DNA from 2 places in the Ignatzschineria indica genome. Region 1 is predicted to be linked to the other one. Evidence: riboswitches for the same ligand, from Rfam matches in the RefSeq annotation. Region 1 holds a riboswitch; the other holds the start of a gene.

Region 1 (15,984 bases):
GGTGTTCAATATCTTTGTATGGATGGGGAACGGCTATTCTGTCGTAATGGTAACGAGTACTTTTAAAGAGTACCCAACAAAATCCATGGGGATGGCTTGGATTTTCTGCTTCGCAAATAATATAGGATTCGTGACTAGGGAAATAGTAGCGAAATGATGCCTCATCAGAAAAGGTAACGCCCCCTGAGGAGAAATTAAATTTATTGGCACTTCCTTTAAAGTTCACTTCAGGTAGCAAAAAGAGCTTAAGTGCTGATAGTGATGAAGTTTTACCCTCATTATTACTAGCAAATAGAGCTGCAGATTGATTGATAGGGAGGCGAACATAGTAATTTGAACCTGAGTTAATAAAAATTAACTCATTAATAGAGTACTGACTTTGTAAGTTTAAAGATAAGGAATCACTATGCACGGTAACTCTCCTGTTCTATAGTTGTTTGGTAGTAATGTATTAAGCCTATGAGGTGATCAATTTGGTCAGAAATTTTTAAAAATCTATTTAATCTATTTAATTCTGAACTTAAAGCTCGTCGTTTAGATGTTTTTAATCTTTGTACAATATCGTTAGGAATTACAAAGTGAGTGTTATCGATTGATAAGCCATTATTAAGAAGATTTTTGTAAATTTGTAATCCACCTATATCAATATCTAATAAACAGAAAATATCTCCTTTAAACTCCCTTAGATAAGGGATAATATTTTGATTGGAAATACTATTACCCGCAGCATAGATAAATTCTATCTCATTCATATCATGTTCTATTCCACAAGATTGATTCATAAATCGATAGGTATCTCTAAAATTTAAGAAGCACTCAAGATTTTCTATAATGATCGCATGTTGCTTTTTAGGCTGTGATAATGGATGATCATCCATAAAAATATGCACATAAGGTATTTCTGTTTGGTGAGTAACTGCTATGAGCATGGCACCATTAACATTTGTTTGATGTGTATTACCCATAAGACTTGCAGCTGCTCTGCTATTTTTATTGGTAGGTTGTGCGAGCTGAATAATTTTTTCAAAAGCATCATGATCGGTAATAGTCATTCCATAAACTGTCTCACTATATTTTTTCGGAGTAACCGCTTGATTAATTAACGAGTCATCAATTTTTAAACGGGATAGCTTCCTATAAAGAAGAGGCCAATTGACTCCTTTTCCTCTTTGGATCGCTTCTAATTCTTGGATTATTTTCATTTTTATTTTTTATATCATTTGATACTAAACCTCTCAGAGTATGATTATAAAATAATCATATGTCAATCTATTAAATCATTATTCCCCCCCTATATTTTTGATTAAAGAGGGAATTAAGATAAAAATTAATAGCTTTTTGAGTGTAATTTACGTATCAATTAATACTATAGTTGGTGTATATGGATGCTAATTTACAAAAAAAATATCAGTTTATAGAGTTTTTACTGTTATTTAAGGGGGTACTTACTCGTAATGAGTTAGTGATAAGATTTTCTATTGGTGAGGCAACAGCTAGTCGGTTGATTGCCAGTTATATAGAGCAATATCCAAATCAAATGGTTTTTATGGGGGCTCGTAATGGGTATGCAATCTCGGAGAGTTTTACTCCCCATTATGAACACTCAGTAGAGGATGCCTTGCAATATATCGCTTACGGAAAGATCTCTAGTCAGTTACCGATAGAAAAATATGGTAATGAGTATTTAAAAAGCCTTACAAATTTAAGTGTTGTATTAGTCTCTAAAATTACACGGGCGATTGTGAACAGTGAGTGGTTAAAAATAGAGTATTTATCGACCTCTTCAGGAAAAACAGTAAAAAATATTAAGCCACATAGTCTGTTTAAGGCTGGAGGATCTTGGTATTTTAGAGCCTTTGACGTGCCAGATATAGAAAATATTGACTCTATCAGCTCTTTAAGTCATGAGCTGATTCAAAAATGTTATAAAACATTTAAGTTTAGCCGTGTATTAGATGCAGTATTGAATGTAGATCGTAATGAAATCCCTTTAGTCGAACATGAAGTAAGCAGTGAAAGGGATGATGATTGGAATCGTTATCGTCATGTTCAATTAATTCCTCATCCTAAGGCCTTGCACCCTGAAAGTCAGATGTTGGATTTAGGAATAACAGATTTAGGTGTTAGAGAAATAGTGATTTCAGAAGCACTGCTAGGTTTTGTTTTAATTGATCTAAGGGTTGATTGTTCAAGAAATGCCGAACTTAATCCTTATGAATATCCATTGTATCTAAATAATTTAAGAGAGTTATTAAATGTTTCTTCTATGAAGATAGCGCCAGGTTTTTCATTATAAGTAGCTATAAGTAAACATAGAGAAGAAATCTCACAAAATGCTCGTCGTAATATTACGACGGTACAAGAGATCAGATATTTAAATACAACGATATATCTACTTGTATCAAGCACACAAAGATATTATTTAACATAATATATAGAATCGGACATTTTATATATCCTTCATATTGAGGTAGGAGAATACCCTCTTTAAAGGATCAGTGTCGATTTTGATCTTTGTTCTTATATTTCTTGTTCGGCATCTTCAATATGATCATTCCTAATGAATCTCATGAACATTCATAGATTCTACGTAAATATGATTCGGGCTAGATTCGAAGTTTTAATTAGAAACTGTTTAAAGCTACCTTAAACGTCTATCTTAAAAGAGATGACCTTACAGGTGACTTTGAAACTTAGAGTTTTTCTTAGGACTCTCTAGGAAGGAATCTTTTGGCATCAGCCTTCATCTAAATTGATTCGATCGATCTCTTTCTGCTTCATGCTTTTTATAAGTCTTCATCGATTCAGTACATAGATTCTGTAAATATTCATAAATTGAATATTATTCATGAGTATTCAAGATCACTCGAGTATCACTCGACATACCCCAAAATTATCAAAGTAAAAATTGTTAAAGTTAGGCAATAAAAAAGGATTGGAGTAAATTACCCAATCCTTCTTATCCGTTTGATCAGTAATCGATCAGAATAGCTCAAATATCTCTTTCTACCTGCTCTATTGACGATTATCATTAAATGATAATCTTTTAGATATATTACACATTGCGTGTTGCATGCAACTATCACATATGATAAAAATACCTTTAAGCTAAACGAATTTATAAGTAAGGAGAGATCTTTAAAATATTACTGTTTATGAATCCAGGAGAACTGTTCGAGAATATCGGTATCATTCCAATTTTCACGGCTATTTGATTCTTGTGTCACTAAGAGACGTGCGGTATTGATAATATGGCGCTCCATCTCTTTGCCGGCATTATCAGGATCACCATTTAGGATTGCTTTATGTAATTCTTGATGATCTTCAAAAGCTTCAAGACAAGTGCGTGAATGTGGAATAGTACTGGGGCCCGAGAGTAAGACTGTATTGCGTGTATTATCGATAATTGTTAATGCCCTTTCGACAGCGGCGATCTTAAGGAGTGCTGAATGGTACTCTTTATCTGCCTGAAGTGTTGCTTTTGCATCATCTGCTTCTGCGGCTTTAAAGAGGTTTTGATAAGCAATATTAAGCGCTTTAAGATCATCTTCGGTCCGAATCATTGCCACTTTTCGAACCAATGGCACTTCAAGCATTAGACGAATTTGAAAAGATTCTAAAAGATCTTTTAAAGAGGTCGGAAGGATACGAATACCGCGATTGCGCTCAATACGGACCAGACCAATATTGGCAAGTTGTTGGGCTGCTTCTCGAATGGGGGTTCTCGATGCACCTACCCACTCCCCTATCTCAGTTGCTGAGTAGAGTTTTCCTGGTTCTAACACATTATTAAGGATCGCTTCACGTAAGAGTTCAAACGCTTGATCAGAGAGACTTTCTATTTTTTTTAGTTTTTTCATATTCAAGTATCGTAATTAAGGAGATAAATGTGTCAACCATCAACTATGCAGTGATTGGAGGAGGAATCAACGGACTCTCCGTTGCAAGACAGCTTCTCATCGACTATCCCGATGCCAATGTGACCCTTTTTGAAAAAGAGTCGGAGGTTGCAAGACATCAAACAAGCCATAACTCCGGCGTTGTGCATGCAGGATTATATTATGCAAAGGGTAGCCTAAAAGCAAGATTATGTCGACGTGGTGTGAAGCTTGTTCGTGATTATTGTCAAACGAATAATCTTCCTTATGATCAGTGTGGAAAAGTTGTGGTCGCCCTCAATGAGATTGAAGAGGAACGATTAAAAAAACTCTATCAAATCGCCCTCGATAACGAAGTACCCAATGTTCGCATGCTCTATGGTGATGAAATTAAAGAGGTGGAGCCCAATTGTATTGGTGTTGCTGCCCTTCACTCTCCTGAAACGGCGATCGTCAGCTATGAAGCGATTGCAAAACGTATTGCCGAAGAGATTCGAGAACGTGGGGGAAAAATTGAACTCAATAGTCCTGTGGAATCAATTACAAATAGTGCTGATGGGAAGATCAAGATCATACTTGCCGGAAATCGTGCTATTCCTACGGAATTTGATTATGCCGTTAGCTGTGCCGGCTTGCAGTCAGACCGATTAGCGAAAAATTCAGGCGATATCGATACTCCTAAAATAGTCCCCTTCTTTGGGCAATATTTTGTTTTAGATGATCAATATACAGATGATGTTAAAGGGCTTATCTACCCCGTTCCTGATCCTAAATATCCATTTTTAGGTGTCCATTTTACCAAGCGTATCGATGGGAAAATGACAATAGGCCCTAATGCTTTTCTCTCTAAAGGACGAGAAAATTACGATGGTAAAGGATTTAATTGGCGCGATATTAAAGAGTATCTCCTCTATCCTGGTTTTTGGCGCTTTGCTTTCCGTAATATTCCTGCCGCTATGCGCGAATCAAAAACGGTTTTTAGCCAACAAAACTTTATTAATGAAGCGACTAAATATGTGCCTAGCCTCGCTAAAATGACGGTCAAGCCAGCAACAAGAGGGATTAGGGCGCAAGCAATGGAAGCAGATGGAACGTTAGTTGATGACTTTGTGATTCGCCGTGATGGCAATATTACCCATATTCGCAATGCACCATCACCGGGAGCGACCTCTTCTATGGCAATCGCAGAGTATATTGTGCGAGAAGTGATGCCGGGGAAAGAGGGTCAGTAGATCGAGTTGATATCAGCTACAAGGATTTAAAATTATAAGGACTAAATCTAATAATATTGAAGATTTAGTCCTTTTTTGTTGAGCCCTTCCCCTTTTGTAAAGATGCTGCTCCTTATATAGCTCCCCTACTTTATCCTTTATTCACCTATTCCTTGATCATTTTCTATTACCTTTCCATTCTGACACTTCTACTAGCTCCTAGCGTTCTCTTTAGCATTCTTTATAACGCTTTCTATAACCTTCTGAAATATCTATCAATTCTTTCTAACCCTCTATGTTTGGGGCGAATGAAGATAATATTTAATAATAAATTCTTTTTGTTTTATCTATTGTGTAGTAAATTGTACTTATCAATAATATATTGCTGTTTTATATGAAAAGTAGGTTATATCCAATATTTAAATGAGATATACAGATGAAATATAGAAAATATATTAAGCAAAATAGAATGAAATCTGTTGCCGATTGCACCGATCTCTATTTTTAGATTCCTGATTGTGATTTTTTGATATTTATCATTTTAGGTGAGTGATATTAGATAAATGGCTCGGTTATTCAGTAGTCAGGGATTAATTATTACGCCTTGCTCTTATCTCTCCTCTTCCCTTCTTTATCGATCGATATCGATTTAACTCCTTATACAAGATCTTTGTACAAGATCCTTATATAGATAAAAGGTAATTTATAAATTATGAATAATCCTATTTTTTCAAACTGTAAAAAAAGAGAGATAAAAAAAAATTATTCTACTATTTCTATTGATCTCTGCGCTCCCTGAACTTGTTGATGCCCAGGAGATGAGTGATGGCGCTAATGAAAATAAGCACTATCAGCAAATTACCCTTCCGATTGATAGAGGTTCCGACACTCCTTCAAATTATGATAATTCGGCTGTGACTAAAATTAATTTAGATCATTATGATGCATTAGTTGAAGAGCGAGAGATAGTGATCACAAATGCTCCGGCAGATGGTGATCCTCTCTATGGTGGTGAGTCGAGCGCTACGATTAAAACGGGAGATGCTACTGCCGGAAAATCGACGGGACACTCGCGCGCTGAGGCAGCCATTACCCTACCTGAAAAGATCAATTTCTCTGTAAAGACTCAAAACAATAACTTAACGATCAAAGAGAATATCGGCTTTGCTGGATCACTCTACGGTGGTCAATCTTCCATTGAACTTATAACAGGCGTTACTACCGGAAATGATGTTATAAGTAGCGGTGAATATGGGTTCTCCATTAAAGATGGCAGTATTAATATTTATGGTGAGATGGAGGCCGCATCTTTAGGGAATCAAGTTACGCTTGCATCAAATGCAAGTGGAGTCGATTCAGTAATCGGGGGTGAAGCAATACTTACTGGAAAATCAGGTGATGCTCGAACTGGTAATGTAAGTAGTCAGCCAACCAAAGATGTATCAAGACTTGTAAATAGAGCCTCTGCTTTTACTAATATTGATAGTAATAATCTTATTTTAGAAGCCTCTCAAAATCATATTACAGTTGCTACCGATGCGAATCGTTTAATAGGTGGTCGAGCATTGGCCCAATTTAATTCTGGTGATGCGAAATCGGGATATATTAAGGTCGATACAGAAGATGATATTGCCGCAGAAAACTACACATTTGCCAATAGCTATGTGGTTACAAAGGATTTAACGCTGAAAGCTGATAAAAATTGGGTTGAAGCGCAGGGAAATAGTAGTGAGATCTATGGTGGAAGTGCAGAATTATCACTTATAGCTGGTGATGCAATTGCTGGCGGTGTTAGCTATCAAAATGGTACTAAAATATATGCTGATGTTGATGCCAATGCCATCACGCGAGCAACGGGTTCATCGATGACCGCAAACCAGAACTCTCTCTTCTTATTAGGAAATGCCGATAAAGCTGTCGGAGGAAGTGCCGCCATCTCTCTAGTTTCGGGTGATGCTATTGCGGGGAATATCTCTTCAAACTCCACCATTTACGATAAGAATCCTGAATATCATGATCCGGCAGATCCCGAGCAAAAACTCCCTCATAAAAAGGCCTTTGCTTATTCAGAAGTTTATGCCGATTCGATGAATGTTCAGGCTAACGGCAATCAGGTTGAAGTTGGAGTAAAAGGTGCTGTGACCAATCTTATTGGCGGAGAGATCTCCCTTACTCTCGAAGCCGGCAATGCCAAAAGTGGAGCGGTTATTCATGCAAAAGATGATAAACAATCAGAGTACAAGATTGATGCTGGCGCGAATATTAGCCTGGAAAATACGGTGTTAAAAGCAAATAATAACAATGTAAGACTCTTGGGAAGTCTCAATAGTGGCGGGAATATTTATGGAGGTGATATCCATTATACGATAACACCAGGGAAAGCCTATTACCAAAATGGAGAGGAGATATCAGAAAGAAACAGCGTTATGATGGATGGCACTCAAGCTTATGCGCGTAATAATCTTATCGAGCTAGGAGAATTTACAAAAGTCGATAATGGTGGGCAACTGTATGGGGGTCATTTAACCTATAATGGTGACTACCGCCCTGCACAGTATGATCTTTTTACAGGAAATAGGCTACATACTAGTTCTCGATCTCCGCTCCACTTTAAGGAGGTTGCTAATTTTGAGTATTATCAATTCACCTTAACACCACAATTAGCCAATGAGAATATCGCTATCATTAATGCCGATAAGATTATCTTTGGAAGTAATGAACAGAATCAGAACCTCTCTTCCAATGGCTCTACTCCCTCTACTCCCTCCAAAATTAATGTAGTAGGAATTCACTCTGGTGATCGCATATTAGGCGTTGGCGATCAATTTATTTTAATGCAAGCAAAACCCGGAGAGCTTCGAGGGGATGCAACAGCAGGAATAGATGAAGTGACACAGATACAACAAGGGATCTCACTTCTTTATAGTGTTGAAACAGAAGTTGAATATGAGAATGATCGTGTAATCACTGTTATTAAAAAAGGCACAAACAAGCCAACAGATCCTGAAAAACCTGATCCCCCCTACGTATGGACTAACCCGGAACTGAAAGTTGTAGGGGACGGCCGCCTCGCCATGGAAGAGCTCCTTCTCCGAGGTGCGGATAATCTTCTAGGGATTATTCGTAAAAATCAGATTGAAGGTTATGTTCCTTTTGCTGACTTTTATGCCGGTCACTCAAAATATGCTAATGGATCAGTGATTCGTGCGAATGAATATATCATTACGATGGGAATGACATATAAAAAAGAGAATTGGGTGATTGCTCCGATTGTTGAATATGGTTGGTCTGATTATAAAAATCATACACAATATGTCGGTCAAAATGGGAATAGATTCACCAGCCGTGGATCGGGGGATAATTACTACTATGGACTTGGTCTATTGAGTCGTTATAGCTTTGATAATGGTCTCTATCTGGATGGTGGGGTTAGATACGGAAAAAGCCGCAGTAAATTTAATTCCCAAGATCTTGCGCATGCGGCAACAGGTGAGCTTGCTCATTATAAAATCTCTAGCCCATATTGGGGAGCGCACTTCTCTGTAGGTTATGAGATGCCTATAGCGGAGAATCAACATTTTGATCTCTCCTCTACCTTCTTATGGACAAGGCTCAATCGTAAAAATAGTCGTGTAGTAGGAGATGAGATCCATTTTGGTGCTATTAACTCTAAGCGACTCAATGTCGGGGCCGAGTGGCATTATGATTATCGTCCCGATATGAGTTTTAGAGCGGGTATTGCCTATGAGTATGAGTTTGATACCCAATTTAATCTTCATGCTTATAGAATGAAGGTTGATACAACATCTCTTAAGGGAAGTACAGGGATTGTTAAAGTAGGAACAAGCTTAAAGCCCTCAGAATCCTCTAGATTCTCCTATGATGCCGATCTTTCTGGTTACTTTGGTAAACGGAAAGGAGGCGAAATTAGCGTGCGAGTAAACTATGAACTCTAAGCTATGAATCCTAAACTATTGACTCTAAAATAAGCGTTTGAAGATAGAAGCCTCAAAAGTAGATTCAAAAGTAGATTAGCAATTCAACATCAAGAAAAAGTTAAAGAGGAATCTTTGAGTTGACTATTCTATTGAAAAAGCTTTTGGGGCCTTTTATTTTTATCAAATTGTTTCGATTAAATATCTACTTTTAATCGCTATTAATATATCGTTTTAGTATCTATTCTAAAATCAGTATCCCATCTAAAATATCAGAAGAATCTCTTCTTGAAGAAGATGCCGGCAACAACGCCACTTAATACCACCATGATTGCAATTAGTAACATAAATGCTTCCGGTTCATCTTGATATGGCAGGGGAACATTCATCCCATAGATGCTCGCAATTAATGTTGGAATCGAGAGCACAATCGTCATTGCCGTTAAAAGCTTAACCACATGGCTCACATTATTTTGAATAATATTGCCATAAGCATCCATCACATTATTAGCATTGAGTTGGTTAATCTCTGCAACAGAGTAAGCCTGCTCAAGCTCAACAATAGTGTCATCAAATAACTCTTGTCCATCTGCAATGAGCTCTAGGTGGTGCTCATGATTAATCTTTCTCATAAGATGTAACATCTGTTTAAGAGAGATTGTCATATCGAGCAATCCATCATTAAGATAGAGTAATGTATAGAGCTCTGAATTGCGATATGAACGGGAGAGCTCCTCTTCTGCTTCCGCGATCTCATGCTCCATGGTATGCATCAATTTAAGATAGCGTTGTGCGGTGTGATGAAGAAGATCGAGCGTATTTTGAATAAGTCGCTCTGCCCCTAAACCTTGGCAGTTTCGAATAAAATTCTCCCTTAATTGTGGCGTCTCGACACTACAGATTGTTACAAGGTGAGAGCCCGTCAGCACGATGCCAAAAGGGACGGTCCGGTAACGAATACCATCGCTATTTTTCTCAATTTCCCGATTCACCGTGGGAACATGGATAATAATGTAGGTGATCCCGGCACCCTTCTCAATCATCGGCCGAGTGTTAGGATCGAGTGCTTCTGCAATAAAATGGCTGGAGATCCCCAATTGGCGATTCATCTTAAGGCGCTCTGCCGCTGTGGGGGCAATCACCTCTACCCAGTTCTCTTGCGTGATCTCTGATTCATGGTAGTAGCTATTGCGAATAAGGTTTTTATAGATCTGCATCATTGTGATACCTCCGATATTGTTGGCTGTTTCTTCTATTTTTACGTCTACTGAGTCTACTGATATCTCTATTTCTTATTTCTATTTCTGCTTATATCTTAGAATTTTTTCTTCAATCTCGATTTCCCGACTCCTCGATTAATGTAGGCGGAGATAACGTTTAAAGTAGAAAAAGAGTATGAGCAGTAGACTCAATCCCGCCATGATGGTGGCGACGATAATGGTAGTCGCAGGATCATCTTCATTCGGTAGCGCAACATTCATTGAGAAGATCGAACCAATCATTGTAGGAATAATCATCACAATGGCGATTGCGGTTAATGCCTTGAGAACGGTGTTGAGATTATTATGGACAATTGCGGCATAAGCATCCATTAGGTTACTCAGGCTCTCTCGGCGCATCTCGGCAACTTCGGCCGATTGCTCAATATCGACTAAAATTGTATCGAGCAGCTTTCGATCAGATTCTTGAATTTTAAAAGTGCGTCCTTGCATCATCTGGCGATAGAGAATGGCTAAAGCGGAGAGCGAAGTTGAGAAGAAGACTAGACTTTTACTCAATTCTATTAGGCTAAAGAGCTCTCTATTTTGGTAGGATGCGCGTAATTTCTGCTGCAATGCTGCCGCGGCATCATTGATATACCCTAGATGATCATCATACGCTTTTGCCACCGCTTTAAAGAGCAGTAGTGTGATGCGCGTCTTCATCTCTGTCTGGAAATCGCCACACTCTCCATTGATGAGTTGCTCAATAAGAGGATGATGCTGACGACTTACCAGAATGAGATTGCTATCGGTATGAATGATCCCTAAAGGTTGAGTGATATAGGGTGGTTCATGTTTCTCCCCTGCCTTGGGATTTTTAATCGGAAGATTGAGAACAATAAGGTACCCATGCTCATCTCGTTCTAAACGGGGTCGCTCATCTTGATCGAGGGCATCGGTAAAGAATTTTGCCGGCAATTGAAAATGGCGCGTCATCTGATTGATCTCATCCATATTAGGATCGATCAAAAGAAGGAGATGGTTAGGATGAATGACTGATTTTTGGATTAAGCGCTCATCGCTATTTTTGTAGATGGTTAACATGATGTTACTCCTCTATCTGGGCCGATTTATAATGTTCGGATTAAATTTGATCTCTCACGAGATTGATTATTACTGATTGTTATTAATTATTATCGGTTATTACTGATTGTTACCGGATGCTATTGAGTGTTATCGATTGCAGGTTGCTTTAAAGCATCCTTTTAACCTTAAAGATGAGTAGTGCTCCCACGATGAAGATGCCGGTGATAATGCCTAAGAGCGTTAGGGCGTAAGGTTCATCTTGAAATGGCAAGGGGGTATTCATGCCGTAGAGCGCAGCAATCGACATCGGGATTGCTGAGATGGTGATAAAGATCGTTAAATATTGCACTGAAAGGCTGAGGTTGTTCTCAATCAGTGCAGAATAAGCATCCATCAAGTTACGCAAATTGGCATTATAGACACGAGCTAAATTCTCCGCCTGAGCCGTTTCTACAATAAGATCAGAGAGCTGTAGATCCTGCTCATAATCTGCTTTTAGGGTGCTCTGCTCATAAATCAGATTGAGAAGTTTGTGATTATGCTTTAAAGCTTTTGCAAAAAAGAGGAAACTTTTATTGTAGTTGAGAAGTTGATAGACAGATTGGTTGTTAAAAGCGCTTTTGAGCTCATCTTCCATCTTTGTTGTCTCCCTCTCAACCTCTTTTGTTGCAAGAATAAAACTCTCCGTCGTCAACTCTAAAAGGCGATAGACAAAGCTTGTCACATCGGCAAAAGCCCACGTTACCAAATATTCATGCTCAAGATGCATCAAGAGCGGTGTTTCATCCTCTAAAATAGTGATCACTCGATTTCCTTTAATGAGAATTGTTAAAAGGGTCACTTGGTAAGGGATGGCAGAATATGGGAGATTTCTTTTAGGAACATAAAGCCTTAAAAGAAGAAGATCGCCAATCTTTTTCTGCAGACTACCGCGAGGCTGATTGAGGGTATCGAGTGGTAGATTGAGCGAGTGAAGGAGTCTATCGACCTTCTCCTTACTCGGCGCGACTAGATTGACCCAAAGCGTTGTTGCTCGTTGTGCTTCTTGAGATCTGTTGGCGTTATTGAGTAAAATTCCATGCTCTGCTGGATAGATCGTCATTATAAAACTCCTTTCTGCGAATGCCTTTGCTCTCTTTCTCAATAACGCTTAAAGTGCATCACTGCCCTTTTGATGAGTATTGAGGAAGAGAACAATTTTGATAATCAGTTAGGTAGTAAGGCTAAGTGCAATTGAGCGCAATAATTGAGAGCAATCAAATGATCAAAGTTAATAAAAGCGCATATCAAAACGCATATTCAAATATCCAAATATCCGAATATCCGAACGGAATACACGAAATATATGAATATAAGCTAATAAAACTTATTGAGGGTAACGCAGCTTATCTGTTAAGGCTTAATTTTAAACTTTAATTTTAAAGCTTATTTTTATAGCGATAACGCAAAAAAGCGTACCCTCAATCATGAAGGCACGCTTTCTAGAGAGATAGTATCAAGATACTGATCTCTGTTATACGTTTTTAATCGACTCACAAGAGATCGATAGAGAGATTATCTCTACCAATTGATCTGAAAGTCTGATCATCCTCCATTCATTGAGCTTTAGCACTGTACGGCATAAGATCAATCAGATATCAGGAGAAAGCGAGAGGAAGGTAACCCCTACTTTATTCTATCTATCTCAATTGACTAGCTACGTTATAAACCACCTTAATTCGATAGTTTCTGTTCAAACCCGTTGGCGTCTTTGGACGTTTCTGGGCAGTAGCATATCTCCGTACAGGAGCCTCACCTAACGAGGTATTTCTAATTTGTTGGAGGAGATCATAGACTCAATAGTGCATCGATGTCAACTCTTTTCATAAAAAGAATTTTACTCTAAGCGCTATTTCTCCGTTTCATCCTCTTTCATCTTGCCTGCTTGCATCTCCCAAAAAGAAGCGTAGAGTCCACCCTTCGCAAGTAAAGCATTATGGGTACCCTGCTCGATAATTTTGCCATTTTCCATCACAATTAAACGATCCATTTTGGCGATGGTAGAGAGTCGATGGGCGATGGCAATTACCGTTTTCCCTGCCATCAATTGCTCAAGATTCTCTTGAATCACACTCTCCGATTCAGAGTCGAGTGCAGAGGTTGCTTCATCGAGAATGAGAATGGGAGCATTTTTAAGTAAGACGCGAGCGATTGCAATGCGTTGTCGTTGACCTCCTGAGAGCTTAACTCCACTCTCCCCAACTAAAGCATCTAATCCTTTCTGCCCATATTGATCTATCAACTCTCTGACAAATTGATCTGCGTGGGTTTTTCTTAAAGCTTCATAGAGCATCTCATCTGTCGCATCAGGATTCCCATAGAGCAGATTATCTCTGATAGAGCGATGAAATAGCGTCGGCTCCTGTGTGACAACGCCAATTTTTTGCCGTAAAGAATCTTGCGTAAAGTGACAAATATTCTCACCATCAATTAATATTTCACCGGCATCGATGTCATAGAGTCGTAGCAGTATCTGCGTTAATGTTGTTTTGCCGGCACCCGATGGCCCTACTAATCCAATTTTTTCTCCCGGATGAATCATCAAGTTGAGATTCTGGTAGATCGGTTTCTCCTTGTGGTAATTAAAAGAGACATTACGGAAGGTAATTTCGCCTGTAACATTTTTTAATATTTCGGCATTAGGATGGTCTTGTACTTCTCGTGATTGGGCTATCACTTTAATTCCATCTTGAACATTACCAATATCTTCAAAAATATGGCTAATCACCCGCATCACCCAGCTTGACATAGTATTGATTCGAATAACAAGACTCATGGTAAATGCGATTGCTCCCGCAGTGATTAAAGAAGCGCCCCAAAGATAGATAGAGAGCATGATCGTTGTCGCAATTAAGAGGCTATTTAGAATCATCAGAGTGAGATCCATCATCGTTGAGAGCTGCGTTGATCGAAGAGCGGCATCGGTCTGTTTCTGCATCACCGATTTTGCATCATTCTCATCTTTTTCAGAATGGGAGAAAAGTTTCAATGTTGTGATATTACTATAACTATCGACAATATGGCCCATTAAACGAGAGCGTGCTTTTGCAGAGATATGGGAACGGTGACGTGTTCTTGGGAGAAAATAACGCAAAATCAGCGTATAAAGCAGAATCCAGATTAAGATAGGAAGTGCGAGCCAAGGATTCATCTCAAAGAAGAGAATAATCGTTGTAACCGCATAGATCACAATGCGCCACATAGAGTCGGTAGACATAATCACTGAATTGCGGATCGATTGACCGGTATTCATGACACGGCTTGCAATCCCACCAGAAAGGCTACTATGAAAGAAGTTAAGGCTCTGTTTAACGACATAGCGGTGCTGTTGCCAGCGAATCATCGATGTAAAGTTAGTCGTTAATGATTGATTAATCAGAAGATTATGAAGAAATGAGGCTAAAGGGCGGAAGAGTAGAATAACCGATAGCATAAGAATAAAGGTCCAATGGTGCTTCTCCCAAAGCTCTGCCGGCGTATGAACACTATCGACAAGATCAACAATCTCTCCAATATATTTAAAGAGAAAGATCTCCAATGTTGAGACAAAAAATCCTGTCACAAGGAGTGCAACAAAGACCCATTTAACCTGGCTAATATAGTGCCAATAGAAGGCGAATAACGTTTTAGGAGGCGCCTTATCGGGGTGTGATTTAAAAGGGTCGATAAGGGATTCAAAACGTTGGAGAATTTTCATAAAGGGCCATTATAAAAGTACGAAAAATAGGTGCTAAAAATATTCGATTAATAATATTCGACTGATAGTTGATAGAGTACCTTATTTGATATCTATTATCAATTAGAGGGTAAGGAATAGAGATTGAATAAAAAAAGGTCGAATAAAAAAGGCGACTTGTAATGTCGCCTCTTTAGCTAGCAATTTCCCCTGATAATCATCTATGCATCTATGCATCTATGCATCTATGAATTAGCTATGATTGGAAACTTGTGATTAGGCAATTTTTCGCTCGATAAAAGCGCCCCCTAAACAGATATCTCCATCATAAAAGACGATCGATTGCCCAGGTGTGATGGCTCTTTGCGGCTCTCTAAAATCGACGCGGATTTTGCCCTCTTTCTCTAGTGTCACCTCACATTTAACATCTTGTTGGCGATAGCGAATCTTTGCCGTTAAGCGAGGGTTAACCTCTTCCCAATTGATAGGATTAATTTGATGGAGCTCGCGAGCGATTAGACCCCTTCCATAGAGCTCCTTTTGATCCCCTTGTACTACAATCAATTGATTCTTTTCAAGATCTTTATCTGCCACAAACCAAGGCTCACCTGTAGAATCTTTACGCCCACCAATCCCTAAACCTTGTCGCTGGCCGATAGTGTAAAATGCTAAACCTTGATGTTGCGCTACAACTTCACCATTAGGCATTACCATATCGCCGGGCTCTGTAGGGAGATATTGCATGATAAAGTCGGTAAAATCTCGCTCCCCAATAAAGCAGATCCCTGTAGAATCTTTTTTATCAAAAGTGATCAGGCGATTATCGAGAGCAATTTGTCGCACTTCGCTCTTCTCATAATCTCCGATCGGAAAAAGGGTATTGATCAACTGTTGCTGATTGAGTAGATAGAGAAAGTAACTCTGATCTTTATTATTATCGATACCTTTTAAGAGATA
Region 2 (15,984 bases), 990 kb from region 1:
ATACCCATGGAACGCCCATTATGCTAAAGGCAGACTCTCTTGGTATTACTCCTGAAGAGTTAATTGCAAAAGCGCATGCGGCACATCTGCAAGATTTTGATAATTTCCATATCGATTTTGATAATTATTACACGACACATTCAAAAGAGAATCAGCAGTTAGTTGAAGAGATCTATCTTACGCTCAAAGCAAATGATCTAATAGAGACAAAAACGATTGAGCAGTTCTATGATGAAGAGCGCAAGATGTTTTTACCTGATCGTTTCATTAAGGGAGAGTGCCCTAAATGTCATGCTAAAGATCAATATGGGGATAACTGTGAAGCGTGTGGTGCGACTTATCGGCCGACAGAATTGATCAACCCCTTCTCTGTTGTGACAGGGAAGACTCCAGTCATGCGCCCTTCTGAACACTTCTTCTTTAAGTTATCAGATCCACGTTGTGTCGAATTCCTGCGTCAATTCCTAGAAGATAAAGAGCGCTTGCAACCTGAAGCGGCCAATAAGATGCGTGAATGGATTGGTGAAGAGGGAGATTGTAAGCTCTCAGATTGGGATATCTCTCGAGATGCCCCCTATTTTGGGTTCCCTATTCCAAACGCGGAAAATAAATATTTCTATGTTTGGTTAGATGCCCCGATCGGTTATTTTGCTTCATTTAAGAACTATTGTGATCGTGTTGGTAATATTGATTTTGAGAGCTTTATTAAGAGAGATAAGGCAGAAGCTACCGGCACGGAGATGGTCCATTTTATCGGTAAAGATATTATGTATTTCCATACGCTCTTCTGGCCTGCAATGCTCAATTTCTCTGGACATCGTGTCCCTTCTCAATATGCGATTAATGGCTTTTTAACCGTAGATGGCGCGAAGATGAGTAAATCGCGCGGCACATTTATTACTGCTGATTCCTATATTGCTCAGAAGCTCGATCCAGAATGGTTGCGTTACTATTTTGCTGCAAAATCGAATGGAGCAATCGATGATTTTGATCTCAACCTCGATGATTTTGTGAATCGTGTTAATGCGGATCTTATCGGTAAATATGTCAATATTGCTTCAAGAACAAGTCGCTTTATCTCAAAAAACTTTGATAATCGGTTAGGTGAGATTGCAGCGGAATCGGTGGCATTGATCGACTCTGTTATTGCGCGTGCGCCCGCAATTCAAGAGGGCTTTGAAAAGCGTAATTTTGCCGCAGCTCTAAGAGAGATCTCAGCAGCTTGTGATGATGTGAATGAGCATTTTGATCAGATGAAGCCCTGGGAGATTGCTAAAGATGAGAGCAGAGCAAAATTACTTCAAGATCTCTGTACCGGCTATTTAGAAGCCTTTAGAATTTTAACGCTCTATCTTAAACCAGTGTTACCAGTGGTTGCAGAGCGTGTAGAGAAATTCCTCAATATTGCACCTTTAACTTTTGCAGCGCTTCATGAGAAATTACCTCAGGGGCATCTTATCAACGATTATGAGCATCTGATGACGCGTCTTAATCGTAAAGATCTCGATGCGATGATTGAAGCGAATCGTGAAGCCTTGAGTGTCGAGCGTAAAGATGCGCAACAAGCTGATAAAGCGGGCGATAAGGTCGTAAAGAGCGAGCAAAAAAAGGGCGGTAAGGGTTCTGATAAAGGTGTTGATAAAAGCGAAGAGGAGGCATATATCTCGATCGATGATTTTGCCAAGATCGATCTTCGTTTAGGAAAGGTACTTTCATGCGATTTTATTGAAGGGGCTGATAAGCTTTTAACGTTCCAGATCGATTTAGGCGAGGAGCGTCCCCGCACTATCTTCTCCGGCATCCGTAAGTTTTATCAAGATCCTGCCGCTTTAGTGGGAATGTATGTGGTGGTGGTTGCAAATCTAGCGCCGAGAAAGATGCGTTTTGGTGTGAGTGAAGGAATGATTCTGTCTGCCTCCACCAAAGAGGAGTTAACCCTCTTAACCTCTTTAAGTGAGCTTAAACCCGGGGCGAAGATTTCGTAATCATCACAACTGGTTAATTATATTGAGAAGTGAAAACAGAAAAGAGAGTCACCATTGAACATTATTGAAAATGCTCAATGGGCTCTCTTTTTTATTGAAGCTATTTTATTGTAATGATTTTGGTTGAAATAACTTTCATTAAAATGAAGCAAGTATAGCTAGTATCAATTTTGGATTATCTCCGGCATATGCCGGAGCGTGTTTAGAGTGTAATAAATGCACTCGCAATGCCGAAGTAGATAAAGACACCGACAATATCACAGATAGAGGTGATTAGCGGGCCACTTGCTGTTGCAGGGTCCATCTTCATCTTACTAAAGATAAAGGGGAGTGAAAGTCCAATGATGCTACCAATCATGACAACAAAAACCATCGTTAATGCCACAATGAAAGCAATCTCAACACCACCACGGTAGAATCCTACCAATGAGACGGCAAGCGCCATTGTAAAGCCAAGGAGTGCAGAGATGATAGTCTCTTTCCCAATCATTCTAAACCAATCTTTGATACGAACTTCTCCAAGCGCCATCGCTCGAATCACTAATGTTGCGGACTGTGCTCCGGCGTTACCTCCACTATCGACTAATAAGGGGAGGAAGAAGACCAGTGCGACATTGCTCTCAATAAGATCTTCATAAGTTGCGATCCCCGCACCAGAGAAGATATTCATAAAGACAAGAACAACTAGCCAAGCAACTCGTTTACGGTAGAGAAGACCGATAGTTGCCGTCAGAAGATTTTGATTATCGAGCTGATCACTCTTGATCGAAGCCATACGATAGATATCTTCAGTACCCTCTTGTTCCATCACATCTAAAATTTGATCGATATGAATGACGCCTAATAGGTGACCTGATTCAGCAACAACGGGGATTGTCACAAGATCTGTATCTTGAAAGAGTTGCGCCACCTCTTCTTGATCGACTGCCGTTGTCACTTTTTTGAGTTTTGTCTTCATGACATTCGCAATCATCTCATCGCCTTTTGCAGAGAGAAGCTCTCTAATTGCAACGACACCAACAAGAACTTTATCTTGATTGAGAATATAGACGTAGTGAATATCTTCTCTTTGGTAGAGATTTTTACGAAGATAGTCGATTGCCTCATCAACCGTATGATTGACATCGAGGGTGATAAAGTCATTGGACATTAGGGACCCGGCGCTCTCAATGCCAAATTTCATATTACGATCTTGAATTACCATTTTGCTTAACCTCATTATCTTTTATTTTCATAAAACGACAGTAAGAAATCTCTCTGTCATCGATATATTTTGTTAAGCGCGGCTGTGCGCAGCGGCCGACGCTGATATCCTTGGGAAAAGAGTCCATAGATGATCAGTCTATTTTGAGATCAAAAAAAACACCCAACCACAAGACGTGAGGAGGGTGTTTTCTCGATATGTAAAGGCGCCTTTACAGTGATCTCTCCTCTTTCGTAAAGTTTTAGCACTATATGGCATGGGTATTCATCCGAATCCCGGCTACATTAGATACTGCCTTAGCTCGACAGTTTCTGCTGACCCATTGGTGTCTCTCGACGTTTCTGGGCAGTAGCTTACCTCCATATAGGAGCCTCACCTAACGAGGATAGTTAACAATTAATAATCTGTTAACCCAAAATATTTATTTGAGGGCATTGTACCCTTAAATTTTGAATAAGCAAATTATAGCTATGAGATTTTCAAGCCTTTACTCTTTTCTTGACGCTTTATCTCTTTTATTTACTGAATCTCTTTTTACATCAATTCTGTTGATTTGATCGAGACAATTTGCTTTCTAGAGCGCTTTAAGTCTTATCTAATGAATCTGCTTTAATGAATCTACTTTGCGCTCTGCTTTATGATTCTTTATGAAACCTTCACTGTTAAGATATCGCAAGGGGAATCATTGATGATCGATCCCGATGTTGATCCTAATAGGACTCCAAGGCCAGAGCGGGTATGGGAGCCGATCACTAAAAGATCCGCTTTGAGCTCTTCTGCTGCACGTAGGATACCTTCTTTCGTTGATAATGCAGAGATGACCATTGTGTCACAATCTGGAATTCCCAACTTGAGAGAGAGCTCGCGCATCGATTTTTTTGCTTCTGCAATAATTTCACTATCAGAGACCTGTGGAATAATAGGCATAAGCTCATAGCCGGCACTAATACTGATACCTTCTAAGATATTGAGGAGGGTAATCTTTGCATGGTTTCTTTGTGCAACGATAAGGGCTTGACGGCCAACCCTTTCTGCATCTGCAGATTGGTCAACTGCTACAAGAATATGTTGATACTCATTCGATTCAGACATCTTTTTAATCTCCCGCTATATATATGAGTGGTCATCTATTTCATCTCTTTTTGTTATAGCAAGAGATCCGCGATTTATCAATCATCATAGGCTTAAAAAGCGACTTGGGGCAAAAAAACGTGTACAATACGGACACCTATTTTTTGAGTCAATTTTGAATATTCATCATGAGTAAATTAGCGAAAGAAGTTGCCCGTCGTAGAACCTTTGCCATTATTGCCCACCCTGATGCGGGTAAGACCACAATGACTGAAAAGCTCCTGCTTTTTGGAGGCGCCATCAATCTTGCCGGTTCTGTCAAAGGGCGTAAAGCTGCACGTCATGCAACCTCAGACTGGATGGAGCTTGAGCAGCAACGGGGGATTTCAGTGACCTCTTCAGTTATGCAGTTCCCTTATCGCGATTGTATGATCAATCTGCTTGATACGCCGGGACACCAGGACTTCTCGGAAGATACCTACCGAACTTTAACGGCGGTGGATTCAGCGCTCATGATGATCGATTGTGCAAATGGGGTTGAGGAGCAGACAATTAAACTGATGAATGTTTGTCGTCTTCGCGATACTCCGATTATCACCTTTATCAATAAGCTTGACCGAGATGGAAAAGAGCCGATCGATCTTCTAGATGAAGTGGAAGAGGTTTTAAAGATCAACTGTGCGCCAGTGACATGGCCGATCGGTATGGGGCGAGAGTTAAAGGGTGTCTACCATATTCTTGAAGACTATATCCATCTCTATGATTCAAAAGAGCGTGGAACTCGCAGCAAAGGACAGATCATTCAAGGTTTAGATAGCCCTGAATTAGATGGGGTTTTAGGAGAGGAGCGGGCCAATGCTTTTCGTGAAGAAGTTGAGCTTGTTCGCGTGGCAAGTCATGAATTTGATCTTGAAGAGTATCTTGCCGGGCGTTTAACGCCGGTCTACTTCGGTTCTGCGATCACTAATTTCGGGGTTCAAGAGATGCTCGATGGATTTGTTGAGATTGCACCATGCCCTAAAAAGCAGGCAACCTTAACCCGTGAAGTATTAGCAGATGAAGAGCCATTAACAGGATTTGTTTTTAAGATTCAGGCCAATATGGATCCTCGCCATCGAGATCGTATCGCTTTTATGCGTGTCTGTTCCGGCAAATATACACCAGGAATGACCGCGCATCATGTTCGGATTGGCAAAAATATCCGTATTCCAGAAGCATTGACCTTTATGGCCTCCGATCGCGGTCATTTAGAAGAGGCCTATGCCGGCGATATTATCGGTATCTACAATCATGGAACGATCCGTATTGGGGATACCTTTACCGAAGGTGAAGAGCTAAGCTTTAAAGGAATTCCTGATTTTGCACCAGAACTCTTTCGTCGTGCGCGTCTTCGCGATCCTCTAAAGATGAAGCATCTTGAGCGTGGTCTTGAACAGCTTTGTGAAGAGGGAGCGACACAGCTCTTCAAACCCCTTCGTAATAATGATCTAATCATTGGTGCGGTGGGAATTCTTCAGTTTGATGTGGTCGCCCATCGATTAAAGCTTGAGTACAATGTAGATTGTATCTTTGAGCATGTCGAGGTCTCTACAGCACGATGGGTCCATGCTAAAGATCCGAAGAAGTTTGCCGAATTTAAGAAGCGGGCGGAAGATAACTTAGCGATCGATCACCATGGAGAGTATGTCTATATTGCTCCTACACGAGTTAATTTACATTTAGCGCAAGAGCGTTATCCAGATATTCAATTTGATGCCTTCCGTGAGATTCATGGTTAACATCAATTGAGTGTGTCGAGAGGAAGTCGACAATTGATTAAGACCCATTAGGATAGTGGTGTCTTAGTTACCAACCTCAGCATTATTGCTGAGGTTTTTTTATGCAAAAAAAAGCATCGTGTGCTTTAAGCGACTGTTGTTTCTCATCTTTTATTCCTTATTTCCTGTTGAGTATAAATTATCATTTGTTACTAGTTATCTTATCTGATAGATTCCTAAATGACAATGATTATCGTTACAGTTAATATTGATTATATCGATAGCTCATCGGTATAGCCCATCGGTATAGCTCATATGTAGAAGTTATATTTAGAAGCTATATGTAGCTATCCAAAATAGAGGGCTCATAGAAAGCTCATCAAGAAGATCACTCAAATAGGAACCATAAAAAAGATGCAAAATAGTAGCCATCCTCCCCAAGAAGAAGTGTCGTTATCTTTTCTCTCCCCAAAAAGTAACGGCACACTCAATAGAACTGAGTTAAAAGCTGGAACTGAGCTAAAAGTTCTTGGAGTTAGATCACCAATTTTTAGTGTGCTCTTTAATAAATTTCTCTTTAGCGCATGCTGTACACTCTCACTTCTCTCAATATCAGCTGCTTTAGCGGATGATGATAAAGAGGAGAATCTTCCAACAATTGCATTAGGTTCTGTAGTTGTTGTTGGTGCGCCAGAGCAGGTTACTCCTTTTAAAGAGACTCAAAGTGCTGCGGATTTGAGTAAAAACTTGGTGCAAGATGAGCGTGATCTATTGCGCCATGAGTTGAGTGTTGGTGTTAATGAGAGTGGGCGAGCGGGGAGTAATGGTTTTGCGATTCGAGGCGTGGATAAGGATCGGGTTGCCGTCATTGTCGATGGTTTACCGCAAGCTGAGAGCTTTATGCCCTCAATCTACCGTGGATATGGCTATTTTAATGGCAGTATCAATAGTACAGAGTATGAAAATATTAGTGCTGTCACAATCAATAAAGGGGCGAACTCCGTCAGTGATGGAAGTGGTGCTATAGGTGGATCACTCTATTTTACGACTAAAACAGTGGATGATATTGTAAAACCAGGTCAAAGATGGGGACTCTATTGGAAGACGGGGTACTCCTCAAAAAATAGGGAGTGGCGTCAAGTACTAGGTGCCGGTTATCGTGGCGATCGCTTTTTTGGGTTTGCACAATTAACAAAAAGAAGAGGGCATGAGACCGTTAATAGTGGTAATGGGGAGGAGATCTATGGTCCTGCAAGGGGGCGTCCTGATCCGCAGATGAAGCATGGTTCCTCTTGGCTAACAAAGTGGGGTGTTAATATCACCGATGAGCAGACTTTAACCGCATTTTATGAGAATCGCCGGCAAGACAATCGAACTGAAGAGCGAAGCTTTGATGCTTGGGGAACGTATCGATTTGCGAAAGATACCGCACCCTATCGTCGCTTTGGTGTGGAGTATGACTATATTCCATTGGACTCCTCTTGGTTAGACACGCTCAATATCGTCTATGCTGATCAGAAGATTGATATGCGCTCAGATACCTATAATGTAAGTCAGAAAGATCCAACTGATATTACACAGCGTTACTATCGTGCTTTTGAGCAGCGACAGAAGCTCTTTAAGAGCCAACTTTTTGCGTTACCGATCTCTTTGAGTGAGCAGAAGCATTTGCTACAAGCAAAGTTGGAGCTTAGAAGGGGCATGCTTAAGAATAGTAATCGAGATATTCTCTATCTCAGTGGTGTGGCACACCCTTCAAATTACAGTATCATGACTCCGGTTAAATCCTCTGTTACCGCTTTTTCTCTGCAAGATGAGATAACTGTAACTCCTCAATTATCTCTCACGTTGGGGGCGCGTTATGATCATTACCAATACTCTCCGCAGATGGATGGCAGTAATAAATTTCCAGTGAGCTTTAATGGTGAGAAGAAAAGTTTTTCTAAAACCTCTTGGCAGTTAGGGATTCATTATCAAATAACACCGGAGCAGTTGATCGGTTATCGTATCAGTACAGGATTTCGAGCCCCAAAAATAGAGGAGCTCTTCTTTGAGTTTGGTAAAGGGGGAATGAACCACTTTATGCCGAATCCTCAATTGAGACCAGAGACAGCGTTGAATCAAGAGATTACTTATCAATTTAAAAATGAGTATGCAGAGATAGGATTAGGCGCGTTTCATAGTAAATATCGTAATTTTATTGATGAGAGAGTCTCTGAGAAATTAGAACCCAATCCTTACTATCCCTATAGTTGGGATTCAAAGCCGTATCTATCAATTAATCAGATTCAATTTGTCAATGTGGCACATGCTCATATTTCAGGACTTGAATTGAATGCGACATTGAATGGTCCCTTATTTGGGCTCTCTGAGAGTTGGAAATTTCACATAAAAGGGCAATATAGTAAGGGTAAGAATCAAGATGGCGATCCTCTAAAATCGATTCAGCCTTGGAGTGCGTTGATGAGTATTGAGTATCAAGATCCTGCTCAGCGGTGGAATAGTACTTTGACAGCGCGTTATAGTGCGGCAAAGAGAGGGAAAGATACCAAAGAGACACAATACTCATGGCGCGGGAAGGAGGAGACGGAATGGAAGTGGTTAAGTCCATCTTACTTCGTCGTGGATGTGACAACACAGGTGAAACTTGATCGTGATCTGACGCTTAATTTTGGGGTTTTTAATCTCTTTAATCGTAGTTATGCCACATGGGATAGCTTACGGGATCTTCCTACCTTTGGGACAACGAATCGAATCGATCGTGATAGTCGGGGGTTAGAGCGCTTTACAGCACCTAAGCGTAATTTTGCTATCTCGATAGAGGGGCGGTTTTAAGTAAGAGTTATCACAAGATTAAAAGATCACCCTAATATCTTTTAAATACTATTTTAAATATTACCTAAATAGTACCTAAATAGTATTAGGGGAATATATAAATTCTTTATAAAGTGTTATAATTTACCTATAAGTTATAGGGTTTTATTTGATTAACCCAATATAGATAAGAGCTCTAACGAGGAGGTCTGTTTGTTCGTTAGAGTAGATGATTTTATCTATATTCTGTTTTATAGCGTGATCTTTTATATAGGAGCAAAAGATGAAAAAGTTATTAGCAGTTACCGTCTTGGCGGCAGTGACCTCTTCTTTAACTGTAGCGCAAGCGCAAGACTTTCAGCAGTATGTCTCTGCGAAAGCGGTTCTCAATCATGTGAATAGCAAGTTTGAGCTCAACAATGAAGATACGAAAAAGAGTAAAAATGTGGGTGGTTTCCGTTTAGCTTATGGTGCGATCTTCCCAGCAGCTGATAATAATGTACGTGCTGAGATTGAGTATGGTTATAACGGTAAAGCAAAAGTGAATGCAGATAAGAGAGAGTCTGAGACAAAGTCTCAATCTGTAATGTTAAATGGTTACTTTGATTTTAATACCGGTACTGCCGTGACTCCTTATGTCGGTGCAGGTCTTGGTTATGCAAGATTGAAGAATACCGTTACACCTGAAGGAAAAGATTCATATTCAAAGAGCAAAGGTAACTTTGCATGGCAGGTGGGTGCTGGTGTGAGCTACGCTGTTAACAGCAATGTTGATATCGATTTAGCTTATCGTTTTATGGATTACGGAAAAGTAGATCATAAGGATAATAGAGGAAAAGCTAAAATGCGTGGTAATGAGTTTAGCTTAGGGGTTCGTTACAACTTCTAATCCCATTAATCTTCTAGCTGATAGATCATTCATTGATAAAATTTAGCTAAAAATCGGTTATAAAAGTGATAAAAAATCTTAAGTTCCTTACGAGCTTGAGATTTTTTTTATTCTTTAAAAACAACTTGTTAAGCGATTTTTATAGCGCGAGAATAAAAAAAGATGACATAAAAAGGGGAAAAGCAGTGATATAATTCTGCTCCAAAAGCTGATCTTTAAATATAGGAGATAAAGATGAAAAAGCTACTGACCATCTCTGTGCTTTCTGCTGTAGTAGCGAGCGGTTTCACTGTTGCGCATGCACAAGATTTTGATCAATATCTATCTGCAAAAGCAGTTCTCAATCATGTGAATAACAAGTTTGAGGTGAATGACGGTGAAGATTCAGAATCACTTAAAAAGAGCAAAAATGTTGGCGGTTTCCGTTTAGCATATGGTGCGATCTTCCCTGCTGGGGATAACAATGTTCGTGCTGAAATTGAGTATGGCTACAATGGTAAAGTGAAAGTATCAGATGAAGATTCTAAATCTGAAACTAAATCACAAGCCTTAATGCTTAATGGCTATTATGATTTTAATACTGGTACTGCATTTACCCCATATGTGGGCGCAGGTATTGGTTATGCGCGTCTTAAAAATACTTTATCTGATGAAGAAGTATCCATCTCTAAGAGCAAAGGTAACTTTGCATGGCAAGTGGGCGCCGGCGTGAGCTATGCTGTAAATAGCAATGTTGCGGTTGATCTTTCATACCGCTTTATGGATTACGGTAAAGTATCTCATAGCTATAAAGCGGATGATACTTCTTTCAATGGTAAAGTTAAACAACGTGGTAATGAGTTTAACTTAGGTGTCCGTTACACTTTCTAATCTGTATCGATGAGATCAATAGAGATCAACGGATATCAACGAATATTTATTAATATGTGCTAGTTGATATTTCCGCTCAATATCTTCTTTATCTGAAATAGGATCAAGAAGCCATTTTGCAGAGCCTTGGAACAATGTTTCAAGGCTCTTTTTTTATTTCTGACCTTTTATCTCTTCTTTCTTAGCTCTTAGGTGATCTTGAAGCCCCTCTCTATTATGGATGATAGTAGAATAGAGAGCATCATAGCTGAGTGTAAACTATTTGAGTGAATTATGAGGAGAAGAATGAGAGAGAGCAATGTGAAGGTCGATTTAGGCGCCCTAGAAACGGAGCAACGCAATAGTCGTACGATGGAGATCGACACCTTATCAACTTTGGAGATGGTGCGATTGATCAATCGAGAGGATCAAGCTGTTATCGATGCCATTGAACGTGCTACGCCACAAATAGCAGCGGCAATTGATGCGATTGTTTTACGCTTGCAGCAAGGAGGCCGTTTAATCTATGTAGGTGCCGGAACCTCAGGGCGGTTAGGGGTATTGGATGCTTCTGAATGTTTGCCAACATTTGGTGTGGGAGAAGAGAGTGTACTGGCGTTGATTGCCGGGGGAGATCGCGCATTACGCCATCCGGTAGAGGCGGCAGAAGATCAAGAAGATGCTGCAATCGTTGATCTCGCTGCTGTTGCATTTTCAAGTGATGATATCCTCTGTGCGATTGCTTCATCTGGGCGGACACCTTATGCTTTATCAGCCTTACAATACGCGAAGAGCTTGGGCGCTGCGACCATCTCTCTTGCCTCTGTTTCGGAGAGCAAAATCGGAAAAGTTGCTGATTATCCTATCGAGGTAATTGTCGGACCTGAAGTGATTACCGGCTCAACACGTATGAAGGCAGGATCTGCGCAGAAGATGGTACTCAATATGCTCTCTACCGGCACTATGATTAAGTTAGGCAAGGTGTATCAAAATTGGATGGTGGATCTTCGTGCGACAAATAAAAAATTGATCGAAAGAGCGCGACAGATGGTGATGATGGCGACCGGCATCGATTATAATAAAGCCTCTCAACTCTTAGAGGCCGCTGATTACCACGTTAAAAGTGCGATTGTTATGGCGCTCTTAGCAGTCGATTATCAAAGAGCGACACAATTATTAGCTGCCCATCAAGGTGTTGTGAGAGCTGTATTAGCAGAGGCGGATCTAACCTAAGAGAGAAGTATAGTGGAGACACATAAAGGAGAAATGAAATGGAGAACTTAAAAGGAGCGCTTAAATGAGTGATAGAGCTATCCGCGATACCTTTGCAATAGGCTTAATGACCGGCACCTCTCTAGATGGGGTTGATGCGGCATTAGTGAGAATCAGGGAGACTGTAGTAAAGGGGCAGGGAGGTGAGATCGTAAGAGGGGAGGAGGATCTTCAATGTCAATTACTCCATTTTATCTCAATCCCTTATTCTCCTCAGCTACGAGCGGAGATTGAAGCACAATGCCATAATGAGGCATCCACCGTTGCCGGGATCTGCTCTCTTAATATGAAGCTAGGTGAAATCTACCAAAAGAGTGTTGAAGTGCTTCTGAGTGAAGTTGAGCAAGAGAGAGTGCGAGATCCTAAACGATTGATGGGATTCTCCGGCACTGTTGATTTTATCGCTTCTCATGGTCAGACTATCTATCATCTACCGCCGGCAGTAGCGAATAAAAAAGGTTATACCCCTTCCACATTACAGATTGGTGATCCCTCACTTTTGGCATACCATTTTCGTTGTGATGTCTACTTTAACTTTCGAATGATGGATATCGCAGCCGGCGGTGATGGCGCGCCTTTAGTACCGATGACGGAGTATCTACTCTATCGCCACCCTAATTACCATCGCTTATTACAAAATATTGGAGGGATTGGAAATGTAACGTTGTTACCGAAAGCTGCATCGATCAGTGAGATTTCAGCCTTTGATACGGGGCCGGGCAATATGATGATTAATGATGCTATGCGTACACTCTATCAGCGTGATTTTGATCGAGACGGAGAGGTTGCCCGAAGTGGGAGGTTGATTTCTGAGCTTTTTAAGGAGTTGCAAGCCGATCCTTATTTAGCACAGCAGCCTCCAAAATCTACCGGACGGGAGTATTTTGGTGCGCAATATACCTTACCGCTTCTTGAGCGCTATCGAGCTTATGCGCCGGAAGATCTGATCCATACTTTGACCCGGTTTAGCGCATACTCTATCGCAGAGAGTTATCGCCGCTTTATCTTTCCTTTTTATAGGATTGATCAGGTGATTGTCGCAGGTGGTGGTGCTTATAATAGCGCTTTGATGGAGTATCTAGAAGCAGAGCTTGCCGGTGTTTCGCTCTTAACGCAGGAAGATCTTGGTTTTTCCAGTGATGCAAAAGAGGCGATGGCTTTTGCGCTCTTAGGATATCTGACAAAAGAGCGTCGAGCGGGGAATCTTCCAACAGCGACGGGTGCCTCTGAGGCCGTGGTCTTAGGTCAAATTTGTCCCAATCCCTTTCCAGAGATGGATTAATTAATGATACAATGCCGACTTGATAATCATTCTTTTTTGTCCTATCTGTAGGAGGTCAGCAATGTCGATAACGAATAGCACACTAGAAGCTCAAAAGGGAAGCGCAGAAGCCCCCATCTTAGTTTTAGGAATTAGTGAGTGGCGCGCTGAAGAGTGTGATCATGAGAATATTGTCAATTGCTTAGAAGAGGGGCAGGTACTCTATTTTCCCTCACTCCCCTTTGTTTTAACAGAAGAGGAGCAGGCATTATTAGATCCCCGTTTAGTCAGCCCAAAGCGCAAGAATATTATGTATCAAGCGGATCAAGGGAGTATTAAAGGGATTGCTGATTCAGCCTCAGAGAGTGAGAAGAAGGCAGTCGAAGGATTGTTGAAGCGCTATTCAGAAGCGAGTTATCAACTTTTAACCGATCTGATTCCTCAATATAAGGGGAAATTACATAGCCCGATGAATACGCTGCGTCTCAATGCGATTGATGAGTGGAGTGATAGTCACTCTTTTCGTAAAGACGATCGCCGGCTACATGTGGATGCATTTCCTTCTCGTCCCCTTCATGGGCGTCGTATTATCCGCATTTTTAATAATATTAATCCGAGTGGTGTGCCACGAAAATGGCGCGTTGGTGAACCTTTCCCGCAATTAGCTGCGCGTCTATTACCGAAGAGTAAACCATACTCTCGAATAGGTTCTGCTCTCTTAGATCGATTACAGATTACTAAAAGTCGTCGTACCCATTATGATCATATTATGTTGCAATTCCATGATCTGATGAAAGAGGATCAAGAGTATCAAGATAATGGAATTCAGTGGGATGTAAGCTTTATGCCGGGCTCAACATGGATCTGTTTTTCAGACCAGACACCTCATGCTGCAATGAGTGGGCAATTTATGTTAGAGCAGACCTTCCAGCTTGATGTTGATGATATGGTGGATCCTGCAAAATCACCGTTAAAAGTATTGGAAGCGATGGTGAAGAAGCCACTTGTATAAGGGATGAAGTGTTATTTTGAAAATGTTGTGAAAGGGCGAGACAGGATCTCGCCTTTTTGTTGTTTTTAGTTAAAGATGGAGAGTTGTAAAGCGCGAGAGATCCCTTTTTGCCGGCGAACATAGCCTTTTTATGCCGGGGAATGGTTAAAAATAGCCTGTTGTTATGCGTGATATTTTCAAAATTTCCACAATTTTTACGAAAGATATCGTAGAATTAAACTCATTTTAGAATCGATTATTAGGGCCCCATTTTATAACTTACAACGTAGAGATATGAGTTGGCGCATAAATCTTTATAAGGGGCGGTTTAGAAATTGGCAATTAGGGGAATTTTTACGATGTATGAAGCAACAATGCTATTGATCACTCTAGCGGGAATTCAGTTAGTTGCACTGATCTCTCCTGGTCCTGATTTCTTTTTAATTACACAAGTTGCCGTCAGTCATTCAAGGCGAGAGGCCTTTATGGCAGTATTTGGGGTGACGATCGGTGTCGCTGTTTGGGCACTGGTGGCACTATTGGGCTTGCACCTTTTAGTTGAGCAGTTTCCTTGGATCCAAGGTCTACTCTATCTTGCAGGTGGTGGTTATCTCAGTTATTTAGGGCTATTGCTCTTAAAAAGTGGGCTAAGAGCGCGGCATCAACAGAAGCAGGGGCTTGTCGATAATGCTACTGAAAAGGTGATGGCGCGGGTGGTCGAAAAGGAGCGAAAAGGGGTGCAATTTCTCTTTAAGGGATTGTTTACTAATCTCGCAAATCCTAAAGCACTGATCTATTTTGGCAGCGTCTTTGTTCTCTTTGTCGGGGATAATATCTCTAATGTGATGCGAGTCGAGATCTTCGCATTAGTGGTGATTTTAACCTTTCTCTGGTTTGCGATTGTGGCGATTCTCTTCTCTTTGCCAAAGCCAAAGGCGATCTATCAGCGTTTAGGTGCTTATATTGATGCTGTTGCCGGCGCTCTCTTTCTGCTCTTTGGGCTCAATCTTCTCTATCAAGGGGGAATGATGCTACTTTTAGGGTAGTGCCATTAAGATTAGCACCAAAGCGCTAAGCTACTGGGCGCTATGTCATCGGGAGTTTCAAATAAAAGAGGCTAGTCTGTTACTAGCCTCTTTATCTATATACTTATCTCTATCTCTATCTCTATCTCTATCTCTATCTCTATCTCTATCTCTATCGCTATCTCTATCTCTATCTCTATCTCTATCTCTGATCGGAGATAGGGAGATAGTGGTCACTCTTCGATTCTTGAGTTGATTGACCTTATTTTGACTCGGCTACATAGAGATTAATTGTATCTTCAATATGATTCTTCATAAGTGCAACCCCTCTCTCTGCATCTCGTGCTAAAAGCGCATTGTAGAGCTCTCTATGAACATCGACAAAGTGATCAACATTCTCCAATTTTCTAACATTGGTTCTTGTCTCATTGAGTGATTCGAAGAGCTGCTTGAAGATAATTTCCATCATCTCGACCATTGTGGGATTATGACTCGCTTTGATCAGGGCGAGATGAAAGCGTAGATCCTCTTTAGTGGCCGCTTTGTGGAGTTTAATTCGCTCCTCAAGTGCGATAAGTGCCTCTTCGATCTGTTGTAAATCATCATTCGTTGCGCGTTTTGTAGCAAGGACGAAAGCTCGAGTCTCTAACCCTTCACGAATTTCTAGAAGATCAACAATGGCCGCTGAATGGATATTGAGAACGCTATTTTTCAAACGGCTAAGAATAAGATCTTTATCACTTCTTGTTAAGAAGAGCAGGCCTTCACGATCGAGGAAGATATCTTCCTCTTTGAGAACGTCAATCGCCTTTAAGATATCTGTTTCTGATCTCTGAAGAGATTCCTGAATTTCAGGGAGTGACGGT

The links. Region 1 has a riboswitch for magnesium ahead of DC082_RS01530 (magnesium transporter CorA family protein). Riboswitches for the same ligand answer to the same signal wherever they lie in the genome.
Region 2: it holds a riboswitch for magnesium, as region 1 does, so the genes downstream of both, mgtE (magnesium transporter) here and DC082_RS01530 (magnesium transporter CorA family protein) in region 1, are expected to answer to the same signal.

Annotation. Positions count from the first base shown of each region.
Region 1 is NZ_QEWR01000002.1:293,146-309,129, forward strand. Features, by position in the region: gene DC082_RS01490 (ATP-binding protein) at 1-412, opposite strand, end outside; gene DC082_RS01495 (hypothetical protein) at 405-1,202, opposite strand; gene DC082_RS01500 (BrxR family helix-turn-helix transcriptional regulator) at 1,382-2,296, shown strand; gene DC082_RS01505 (GntR family transcriptional regulator) at 3,147-3,860, opposite strand; gene lhgO (L-2-hydroxyglutarate oxidase) at 3,890-5,110, shown strand; gene DC082_RS01515 (autotransporter outer membrane beta-barrel domain-containing protein) at 5,908-9,045, shown strand; gene DC082_RS01520 (magnesium transporter CorA family protein) at 9,297-10,244, opposite strand; gene DC082_RS01525 (magnesium transporter CorA family protein) at 10,380-11,330, opposite strand; gene DC082_RS01530 (magnesium transporter CorA family protein) at 11,479-12,414, opposite strand; M-box (ykoK) riboswitch at 12,896-13,122, opposite strand; gene DC082_RS01535 (ABC transporter ATP-binding protein) at 13,201-15,048, opposite strand; gene mnmA (tRNA 2-thiouridine(34) synthase MnmA) at 15,304-15,984, opposite strand, start outside.
Region 2 is NZ_QEWR01000002.1:1,282,918-1,298,901, reverse strand. Features, by position in the region: gene metG (methionine--tRNA ligase) at 1-1,985, shown strand, start outside; gene mgtE (magnesium transporter) at 2,188-3,189, opposite strand; M-box (ykoK) riboswitch at 3,409-3,580, opposite strand; gene DC082_RS05740 (universal stress protein) at 3,835-4,281, opposite strand; gene DC082_RS05735 (peptide chain release factor 3) at 4,449-6,038, shown strand; gene DC082_RS05730 (TonB-dependent hemoglobin/transferrin/lactoferrin family receptor) at 6,432-8,852, shown strand; gene DC082_RS05725 (outer membrane protein) at 9,115-9,720, shown strand; gene DC082_RS05720 (outer membrane protein) at 9,955-10,590, shown strand; gene murQ (N-acetylmuramic acid 6-phosphate etherase) at 10,876-11,802, shown strand; gene anmK (anhydro-N-acetylmuramic acid kinase AnmK) at 11,867-13,123, shown strand; gene DC082_RS05705 (Kdo hydroxylase KdoO) at 13,185-14,114, shown strand; gene DC082_RS05700 (LysE family transporter) at 14,453-15,139, shown strand; gene DC082_RS05695 (FadR/GntR family transcriptional regulator) at 15,381-15,984, opposite strand, start outside.